3 regions of the Pseudoalteromonas sp. SR45-1 genome follow, and region 1 is predicted to be linked to each of the others. Evidence: predicted binding sites of a transcription regulator. Region 1 holds the regulator's gene; each other region holds the start of a gene.

The links. Region 1 encodes LexA, which represses DNA repair genes until DNA is damaged. Its sites were predicted from a motif close to TACTGTATNNNNATACAGTA; they were not measured.
Region 2: H5089_RS16390 (YebG family protein) is a predicted target of LexA. The motif match lies at 1,840-1,859, and genes of this name have one in related genera.
Region 3: H5089_RS04240 (SulA-like leucine-rich domain-containing protein) is a predicted target of LexA. The motif match lies at 1,625-1,644, and genes of this name have one in related genera.

The regions. Positions count from the first base shown of each region.
Region 1 covers NZ_JACJDR010000025.1:35,856-39,141, reverse strand. Annotated here, with positions in the region: gene H5089_RS19175 (hypothetical protein) at 1-356, opposite strand, end outside; gene H5089_RS19170 (hypothetical protein) at 670-1,050, shown strand; gene H5089_RS19165 (PaaI family thioesterase) at 1,051-1,491, opposite strand; gene lexA (transcriptional repressor LexA) at 1,659-2,276, shown strand; gene coxB (cytochrome c oxidase subunit II) at 2,760-3,286, shown strand, end outside.
Region 2 covers NZ_JACJDR010000017.1:73,946-77,231, forward strand. Annotated here, with positions in the region: gene putP (sodium/proline symporter PutP) at 1-1,196, shown strand, start outside; gene H5089_RS16390 (YebG family protein) at 1,470-1,787, opposite strand; gene H5089_RS16395 (helix-hairpin-helix domain-containing protein) at 2,102-2,398, shown strand; gene H5089_RS16400 (DUF6170 family protein) at 2,423-2,725, opposite strand; gene dsbB (disulfide bond formation protein DsbB) at 2,727-3,245, opposite strand.
Region 3 covers NZ_JACJDR010000003.1:1,918-5,203, forward strand. Annotated here, with positions in the region: gene H5089_RS04230 (diguanylate cyclase) at 1-575, shown strand, start outside; gene H5089_RS04235 (YchJ family protein) at 650-1,129, opposite strand; gene H5089_RS04240 (SulA-like leucine-rich domain-containing protein) at 1,168-1,602, opposite strand; gene H5089_RS04245 (tetratricopeptide repeat protein) at 1,901-2,365, opposite strand; gene H5089_RS04250 (NCS2 family permease) at 2,484-3,286, shown strand, end outside.

The sequences.
Region 1 (3,286 bases):
TTTGCGGTAATTTGTATTTTAGTTGGCAGTTCAAATGGTCGGCCTGTTATTCCATTGAAGCTTTGCTGCTCGTTATTACTAAAGACAGTAATAAGTGGTGTAGTTAAGAAGTTCTCAAAAATTATTTGTGTTGGATTAACCACCTGAGAGGCAATATCGTCAAGGGAGGCAACATAATCAGCCTGCGTAAATGGGTTATTAAGAGTACGTGTTGCAAGATGCTCCCCATGAACTTTATCAAGAGGGATTGCACTCATAATTAAACCACCTAGTAACCATGCTAAAATTTGTAGTGCTAATAAATATCCTAACCATTTATGTAACTTGCGAGCATGTTTAAATATTTTTTTATTCATGTTTTAGTCTTATTATTTTTAGAAGCTAGTTTATTACATCAATGGGATAAGTTACTGCGACATTTTGTCGCAGTTTAAACTATAGCTTACTGTAATCATTTAAAAATAAAAAAGATTACACTTAAATTCCTAACATGACTTATCTGTTTAATTGAGCTGAATGTTTTATATCCAGCCAGCTTTAAATGCTAAAAAATACTTAAAAGCTGCGAAATATCCATATAAAGTGGTTAATAGAGCATAGTTGATTTGGTATAACGGTAAAACTGCGTTAAAGTTTGCAATGAAATTATTAGAGGATAAATACGAAACGATGTCGGAAATTCAATTTTTAAATGTAGATCTTGAGCTTGAATCAAAGCAAGATATTAGTTTGCTAGTGGCGGACTTGAAAAAAGTCGCGACGATTTTACATTATGACAAAGACGAATACCGTCAACTAGCGCGTATTGAAGCTACAGGTGAGGTGAGCACACCTGATAAAGCCATAAACCATATATGTGAGCTTATTGAATCGTGTTCGCGTAACGCGCTAAAGCAATGGTTAAGCTGTTCACGTAGAACGTTTGATATTGGTTTTGAATCAGGGACTTCTCCTAAGTGCTTTAATCAAGCCTTAGATGCAGATACATTATTGCGTATATCTGCGATTGGTGCGGGTATGGAAATTACCATTTACCCAATCGAAAAGTAACTATCTTCGCTCTACGACTGCTGCGGTCATTTTTGATACGCAGCACAGCTCATTGCGGCTATTTGTAATTTTTATTTCCCATACTGAACTACGTTTACCTATATGAAATGCTCTAGCCGTGGCTGTTAAAGTGCCGTTGCGAGATGCTTTTAAATGACTTGCGCTAATCTCCTGCCCTACACAGTAAAATTTAGTAAAATCGACAACAAAGTTAGCGGCATAGCTGGCAACTGTTTCGGCAAGTACAACGTTAGCACCGCCGTGTACCATCCCCATCGGGTTATGATGCTCAGGAATTGCCGGCATTGTGGCAACCAAATAATCATCGCCAATTTCTGTGACTTCTATCCCCATAGTTTTCATTAATGTTCCTTGGCCATTAACGCCTTGCTCTAACTGCTTGCACAGCTCTAAGGTGATGGGCTGGTACCAAATACTCATAATGTCTCCTTTGCATTTTTAATCATTTATAAACTTAGCTTTAGTTATATCCTTGAAATGTACACAAGTGAAATTACTTTAGCTATTTTAAGGCTTAATTTAAATTTGCGATTTTTATTTAACTGTATATACTCACAGTTAAATGTACTGTATGGAAAACCAGTTGTATGCGACCATTAACGAACCGCCAAGCTCAAATACTCGAACTAATTAAAGTTTTTATTAAAGACACTGGTATGCCTCCTACACGTGCTGAAATAGCGCAAACATTAGGTTTTAAAAGTGCCAATGCTGCTGAAGAACATTTAAAAGCACTTGCTAAAAAAGGCGCAATTAAAATGAAACCAGGTGCAAGCCGTGGTATTCAATTAATTGAAGAAGAAGAGCCAGAACAATTAGGTTTACCGCTTATAGGGCGTGTTGCTGCTGGTTCACCTATTTTGGCGCAAGAGCACGTTGAAAGTCACTGCAAAATCGATCCATTAATGTTTAAACCGGCTGCAGATTTTTTACTACGCGTTAACGGTATGAGCATGAAAGATATTGGTATTATGGATGGTGATTTACTTGCTGTACATCGTACTCAAACCGCTGAAAATGGACAAGTTGTTGTTGCTCGCCTAGACGAAGACGTAACTGTAAAACGTCTTGAGAAAGCGGGTCGTAAAGTATTACTTCATGCTGAAAACGACGATTTTGACTCTATTGAAGTAGATCTTGAGAATGAGTCTTTTAATATTGAAGGCTTAGCCGTTGGCGTTATAAGAAACGCTGATTGGATGTGACTTTAAAAATAGCTTTTAAACAAGCAGTTTTATAAATGCGTACTAATTAGTACGCATTTTTGTTTTAGAATTTGTACTAAAAAAAGGGCGTAAACAGCCCACTGACTATTTAAGCTGTAAACTTTTTTGCACTTATATTTTCCCCCTCCGAATGCGTTAAACCCCTTTGTTTTGCTCATATTTTGAACTTCCTGTTGCCCAGTTGATTACCGATTTTTTATTAATTATTCAATATCACCTGATTGTTTTTTATACTAAAACTTGCTTGTTGTTCGTTTTTTAGCTAATTGTTAATGTGCTGAGCTAATAATAACTCACAGCTTTTTAGTTTTGAGAACACACAATATACACAAACTCGTTGTTGGCGCAGCAAAACCAATCAATATTAAATAAGATTGGCTAAAAAAATAAAAATAACGAATTGGCGTTTAAGCCGTATGCCTCTTCGCTTTGCATTCGCAATAGCATCAAAGGAGCCGTCACATGGGTAAACTGACCTCTACCTTGTGGCTTATATTATGTGTTTTTTCGCACCCAGTTTTGGCTAACAGCCAATACAATATGCGCAAAGGCGTAACCGATATAAGCAATAATGTATATCAGCTGCACATGACCATATTTATAATATGTTGTGTGATTGGGGTGATAGTGTTCGCAATTATGTTTTGGGCACTTATTCATCACCGTAAATCTAAAGGGGCTGTACCTGCCCAATTTCACGAAAGCACTAAAGTAGAAATACTTTGGACTGCAATTCCGTTTGTTATTTTAATTGCTATGGCAGTACCAGCCACTAAAACCCTAATTGCAATGGAAGATGCCAGCAAAGCTGATCTCACTATTAAAATTACGGGTTCGCAATGGAAATGGCATTATGAATATATGGGCGAAGATGTAGAGTTCTACTCTATTTTATCTACCCCGCAAGATGAAATCGCGAATCTTGCAGATAAAAATCCTAACTACTTACTTGAGGTTGATAAGCCTCTTGTACTGCCAATAAATCAAAA
Region 2 (3,286 bases), on a different contig from region 1:
GATTACGTGTTTACACTGAAAAAGCAAATGACTCTATAACCATCCCAGACTACTTTTCAAATCGCTTCAATGATAAATCCAACCTATTACGTGTTGTATCAGCTGTGGTAATTATTGTTTTCTTTACTCTTTATACTTCATCTGGTGTTGTCGCTGGTGGTAAATTGTTTGAAAGCTCATTTGGTTTAACTTATGAAATGGGTTTATACATTACAACGGGCGTAGTTGTTTTATATACCTTGTTTGGTGGTTTTTTAGCTGTAAGCTTAACTGACTTTGTGCAAGGTTGTATTATGTTCATTGCACTTATTCTAGTACCAACGGTTGCATACTCTTTGCTTGAACAACCTTTAGAATCAACTTTACATAGCGTAAATCCAGATATGCTTAACTGGATTGGTGCAGGTTCTGCATTAGGTATTATTTCTGCAATGGCTTGGGGTTTAGGTTATTTTGGCCAACCACATATCATTGTTCGTTTTATGTCGGTACGTAGTGTTAAAGATATGCCTAAAGCACGCCGTATTGGTATGACATGGATGATTGTTGCTGCCATTGGTGCTGTTGGTACTGGTATATTTGGTGCAGCTTATACTTATGAGAACAACATTGTAGTTGAAGACCCTGAAACAATTTTCTTAATTCTTTCTGAGTTGCTGTTCCACCCACTTATTGCTGGCTTTTTACTTGCTGCAATTTTGGCTGCGATTATGAGTACTATCTCATCTCAATTATTGGTTAGTTCAAGTTCATTAACAGAAGATTTTTATAAAACATTCTTACGTAAAGATGCCAGTGATAAAGAGCTAGTTGCTGTTGGCCGTATTAGTGTTGCCGTAGTTGCTATGTTCGCTATTTATTTAGCTTACGACAGAGATAGCTCTATTTTAGACCTAGTAAGTAATGCGTGGGCTGGCTTTGGTGCTGCGTTTGGACCACTTGTATTGTTTAGCCTTTATTGGAAACGCATGAACTTTGCTGGTGCGTTAGCTGGTATGTTAGTAGGCGCATTTACTGTGCTAATTTGGATATATGGACCATTTACTATCAATGGTGAAAGCTTAAGTAGCTTTATGTACGAAATAGTACCGGGCTTTATTTTAGCGAGTATTGCAATTGTTGTTGTTAGCTTAGTAACAAAAGAGCCTGAGCAAAACATCACTGCTTTATTTGATGAAGTAGAAAAAGAGCTTTAATTAGCAATTACTATTTATTTTAAAATGAGTAGTAATTAATACCAATCCGCAATAATACTTAATCATTTTGCGGGGCTAAACGTGTTGCTACCGGCGTTAAAAAATTCTCATTTAGAACAACTAAATATCGAATTTTTGCCTAGCTATCAACACGTTTTTCCACCCTCAAAGAGATCACTTAATTAAGCGAATTGGTATAATAAAAAAGGGAGCAACTTAGTTGCTCCCTTTTTTATTTAGTTTGTCCCGTCCGAGGAGGGAGCATTCTATGAATTAACTTACTTTTTTATCGTTGTTATCTTCAATTGATGCAACGTTATCTGACTTTTTACTTTTTGCTGGCGCTTTGGTAACAGCTGGATCTTTGCCACCTTTTAATATGGTCATAAAATCATCTTTGCTTTTCGCTATTTCTAAAGCAAGTGATTCAATTTGTTGCTCACTAAGCGGTACGTCTACCTTTTCTAGCATCAGCTCAAGTGATTCTGCTATATCGAGCATCTTGTCATAAGCATCCGCTTCTTTTTTGGTAGTAAACGTCATACGCTCGACTCCGTTTCGTTCTACAACATATTTAACAACAACAGCCATGATTTCTCCTGCAAAATTGCTTGGCACCGTGGTTTTTAAAAAACCATTAGATTACTGTTTTTATGTACAGTAATGGTTTGTAAGTAAATTTGCAAGCGCGAAGTATTAATTTTTAGGTGTCTTAAATTTGACAAAAAACGGTAACTTTACTTTAGTTAAGCAATCACTTTGTTGTACCAGCTGCATTTTCAGGATTTCGGATCATAGTGATAATGCGTTTAGGTACACTTTAAGTGATGAATTTTACAGTTCCTTATTTATTGATTTCCTGAGCAATACTCAAAATTAAGAAAAGAAGAATAAGGGCAAGTTTAATGAAAACGTTAAAAAATTTACTCATCATAAGTTTATTATGTTTACTACCCGCGACTACCGCGTATGCACAATTATCAGAAGTAACTAAGCAAATGCCTCAAGCTGAGACAATTAGTATAAATAATGCTGATGCAGAGATGCTTGCTAAGTTACCTGGTATAGGTAAGAAAAAAGCGCAGGCAATTGTGGATTATCGTGAAGAAAATGGCGAATTTAAAAGCGTTAGTGATTTATCGCAAGTTAAAGGGATTGGCAAAAAACTTTTAGCTAAATTAGAGGGGAAACTTTCACTTTAATATTTCTAAAAAGTAATCAGGGTGCTAGGCGCCCTGATTAAATTGTTTTAGCGCATCGCTTAAGTGCTTTTTAGCAAAGTTAATTTCAATAGGTGTAGTTAATAGTGGATAGCACAATCCGCCAAGTATCAAAAATGGTATTAATATCCAACCTTTAAATACAGTGAATATTAAAAATAGTGGGCTAAGTAATAGCAACTTTATAATACGCAATAGAACTTTATCAGTTGGCGATAGCTGACTTAATGCAAGCGCAATTACGTCTTGACGCTGGCGTACTTTTAAATGCTTAAGCTGGTCTAATTGGCTTGAAAAAAATGTAAACATATCAAATCGACTTTTTAATTGATAAACGGGCAATAATTATAATAAATAGCGTTAGTGAGAAAATCCCAAATATCACTTCCATCCAAGCAGGCATGCTCATGCCAACAAACTGCCAATCTATATTTCCACAATCCCCGGTAGCTTGAAAAAAGCTAGGTATCCATTCATGTAGTGGCATAAATGATGGGAAATTTGGTTCAAACTCGCAGCTAAATGCAAAAGGGTCTGTGGTGGTTTGCATATCAATATGTTCGCGAGCAATTAAGTATCCCCAAACACTCGATATCCCCCAAATAACATACGCTATCATACGCACAGTTTTACTTTGTGGTTTACTCGAGCCTACAATCCCTGCGCCTAATAAACCCAATACTGCAGTGCGTTGATATATACACATTATGCAAGGCGCTAACCCCATTTTGTATTGAAAGAAAAGAGCGGTAACTTCAAGTAAAAAAACGATAGCTGTAAATAAAAGCCACGGGGTTCGTTGGGTAGGTAATTGTGCAAGCCAGTTCATAAAAATTCCGCGTTTTAATAGGACGTTAGATTATGACGTAG
Region 3 (3,286 bases), on a different contig from region 1:
AAAAGCCGATTATAAAAGAAACACTATTTAGAAGGGTTCGTGCCCATATAACGTTAAAATTACAACACGACTTACTCAATCAAAAAGTATTTTTAGATGATTTAACTAAAGTATTCAATCGCCGTTATTTTGATGCACATTTTTCTAAAATGGAACGAAGCGCCTTACGAGAAAAAGTTGACTATGCACTATTACTCATCGATATAGATTACTTTAAGCAATACAATGATATCTATGGTCATGTGCAGGGGGATACGGTGTTAAACCTAGTAGCACAAACTATTACTAATAGTTTGCAAAGGCCAACCGATTTTGTTGCGCGTTATGGCGGCGAAGAGTTTGTAGTTGTTCTACCGCATACAAGCACTGAAGGTGCAATTTGTGTTGCTGATAAAATTAAACAAAATGTGGCCGATTTAGGAATATTACACAAATATTCAGAATATGATTTTGTGACTATTAGTATTGGCGGTGCAACCCTACAACCATACGTAAATAACAAAAACACGTTGCAGATCGCAGATGAAAAAATGTATGAGTCTAAAATGCAAGGGCGTAACAAAGTGTGTTTTTAAGTTTAGTTAGCTAATAAATCACTCTGCCACTTAAAAACACCTTTTAGGTGATAAATATTAAATAAGATTATTTATTACATGCTATGACATTTTTTGTACTTTTTATTGCTACCGCATGGGCAGTCATCATTTCTGCCTACTTTAATATCTTCAACAGGATATATAGTGCCATCTAAATAACGCCATTGAGTGTTTTCTTTAGTAAACTGCGATTTTTCATGAAGCTCACAAAATAAGTTTTGATAAAAATATTGGGCTTTAAATTCTACAGTTCCAGTATCGCCATCATGGCTTGAGTCAATTAAATCAAGATTTATAAATCGACAGCTGTTAGCAAAATCATTGATTTCTTTAACCGGATTCTCAGCTTGTTTTTCTTTTGCGTAGGTTTGATAAACATATTTTGCATTTTTAATAACATAAGCGCTGAATCGTGAGCGCATAAGTTGTTCAGGAGTGTCAGCTTGCTTTACAAATAAGTGGAGCGGCTCGCAGCAATCGGCATAATTGTGCCCACTGCTGCAAAAACATAATGTGGTATTGAATGAAGTCATAATAATAATACAGAATCTAAAACATTAGTTTAACAAGCTTATTGAGCGAGTGGTATCTCTGTGGTTTGAGCGTTTTTAGTAAAACAGTATAGTTTTGTATTCGTTTTACTTAAATCGAACGATAGATTTGTAAGTAGTTGGTTATTAACTATATCGGTCCAGGTAATTACCGCTGCAAAGTTTCCATTATGTAACGCAGAATTTAATACATACTCTAAATTTACTAGGTGCTTCTGTCTAATAACAAGTAATTTGCTTGTATCAATAGAGCATGAGTCAAGTAAAGCTTTGCTAGGTACATGATCTGGCGCAATTAGTAACGTCCATGCATTAGAGCTATTGTATTGGTGTAATACTTTTAAAAGCTCAAAGGTCGCTGAAATTTCATCTTCAATTTGGATCAAATTTACGCAATCGCTTTGCTCGTCTTGTTGGTAACTTTTAACTGTTCTTACGGTAATAGGCTGTAACATAGTTTCACTCACTGGGTTTTTATACAGTATTCATATACAGTAGTTTATACAGTGCTTTCGTGCAAGCATTTTATGCTATTTATTTGTACAGTTATTCAGCCTTTGATCATTGTTTTTTATTTTTAAATCTATAATTCTTTATTAATCAACTTGTTATAGGCTTGTTTTTGAGGGGGTTGTTTTAAAATAAATTTTTGAGTAGTGTTTTCATTTGTGGGTTTTATACTGTGTAGGAGTATCTTTGTAACTATATACAGTATTTTTCAACACTGTATACAGTACTTATTACTTAGTTAGTTTATGTGTTTTCACTGGTGCGAGGGATCATATGAGAAAACTGGAGTTGGTGGATTTGTTCGTACAAACTTGCTGCATAACATTGAGCATCTTTAAATCGCTTAGTTTCGATATGTTTGCGTATATCTGTAACCGCTGCAGTGGCAGGTGCGTACCCTTGGCTACTCGCTAAGCTAAACCACGCTACAGCATGAAATACACTTTGTGGCACGCCTTCACCTTTTACAAAAAATAAACCTAAATAAAACTGTGCTCTATGGTTTCCTGCCATTGCAGCAAGGCGCATCCATTTTGCAGCCAATGGAGCTTGATTATTTTTTAAATAATATAGGGCTTTATTAATAGTACTTTGCTCATCTTTTTTATTATCAATGGGCGCGGGGCTGCTTTCTGGTTGAGTAACAAAACCTAAAATGTTGTCTAGCTGTTGCTCTAAGTCTTGCTCACAAGGTGTTGTTTTAAGCATATTGGTTCATTTATTATTTTAACTACTTTAACAGTTTAGTATATAGCAAGGTAAAATGTCCTGTAAAAGATAATTTTTATGTTAAAATCTCGTCACTTTTTACTATCACAAGTTTATTATGTTTGAAGCCTTATTTAAACTCAGCGAAAATAACTCAACAGTTAAACGCGAATGCGTTGCTGGCCTAACTACCTTTATCACTATGGTATACATTGTATTTGTAAACCCGGCTATGCTTGCTGAGGCAGGGATGGACCAAGGGGCTGCATTTGTAGCTACCTGTATAGCAGCTGCGATAGGCTGTTTTATAATGGGTTTGTGGGCTAATTATCCATTAGCATTAGCGCCTGGCATGGGACTAAATGCCTTTTTTACGTATGGCGTCGTATTAGGAATGGGTTATACCTGGCAAGCCGCATTAGGGGCTGTTTTTATGTCGGGTTGTATATTTTTATTTTTAAGCTTATTTAAAGTCAGAGAATGGATTATTAATGCCATACCTCTGGTGCTCAAGCGAGCTATCGCAACAGGTATAGGTGCTTTTTTAGCCTTAATTGCCCTTAAAAATGCAGGTATTATTGTCTCAAGCCCAGCAACACTAGTGCAATTGGGCGACATTACTTCCCCAGGCCCATTATTAGCTATATTAAGCTTTTTTGTAATTGCAGCGCTTTTATACCGCGATTTTAAAAGCGGTGTACTTATTAGTATTTTATTAGTGACAGGCATTGCACTAAGTTTAGGGCTAGTTGAATATCACGGTGTTATGGCTATGCCACCATCAATAATGCCTACTTTTATGCAATTAGATTTTGCCGCCGCTTTTGATATATCAATGATGAGTGTTATTTTTGCATTCTTGTTTGTCGATCTTTTTGATACTTCGGGTACATTAGTTGCAGTCACTCAAAAAGCTGGTTT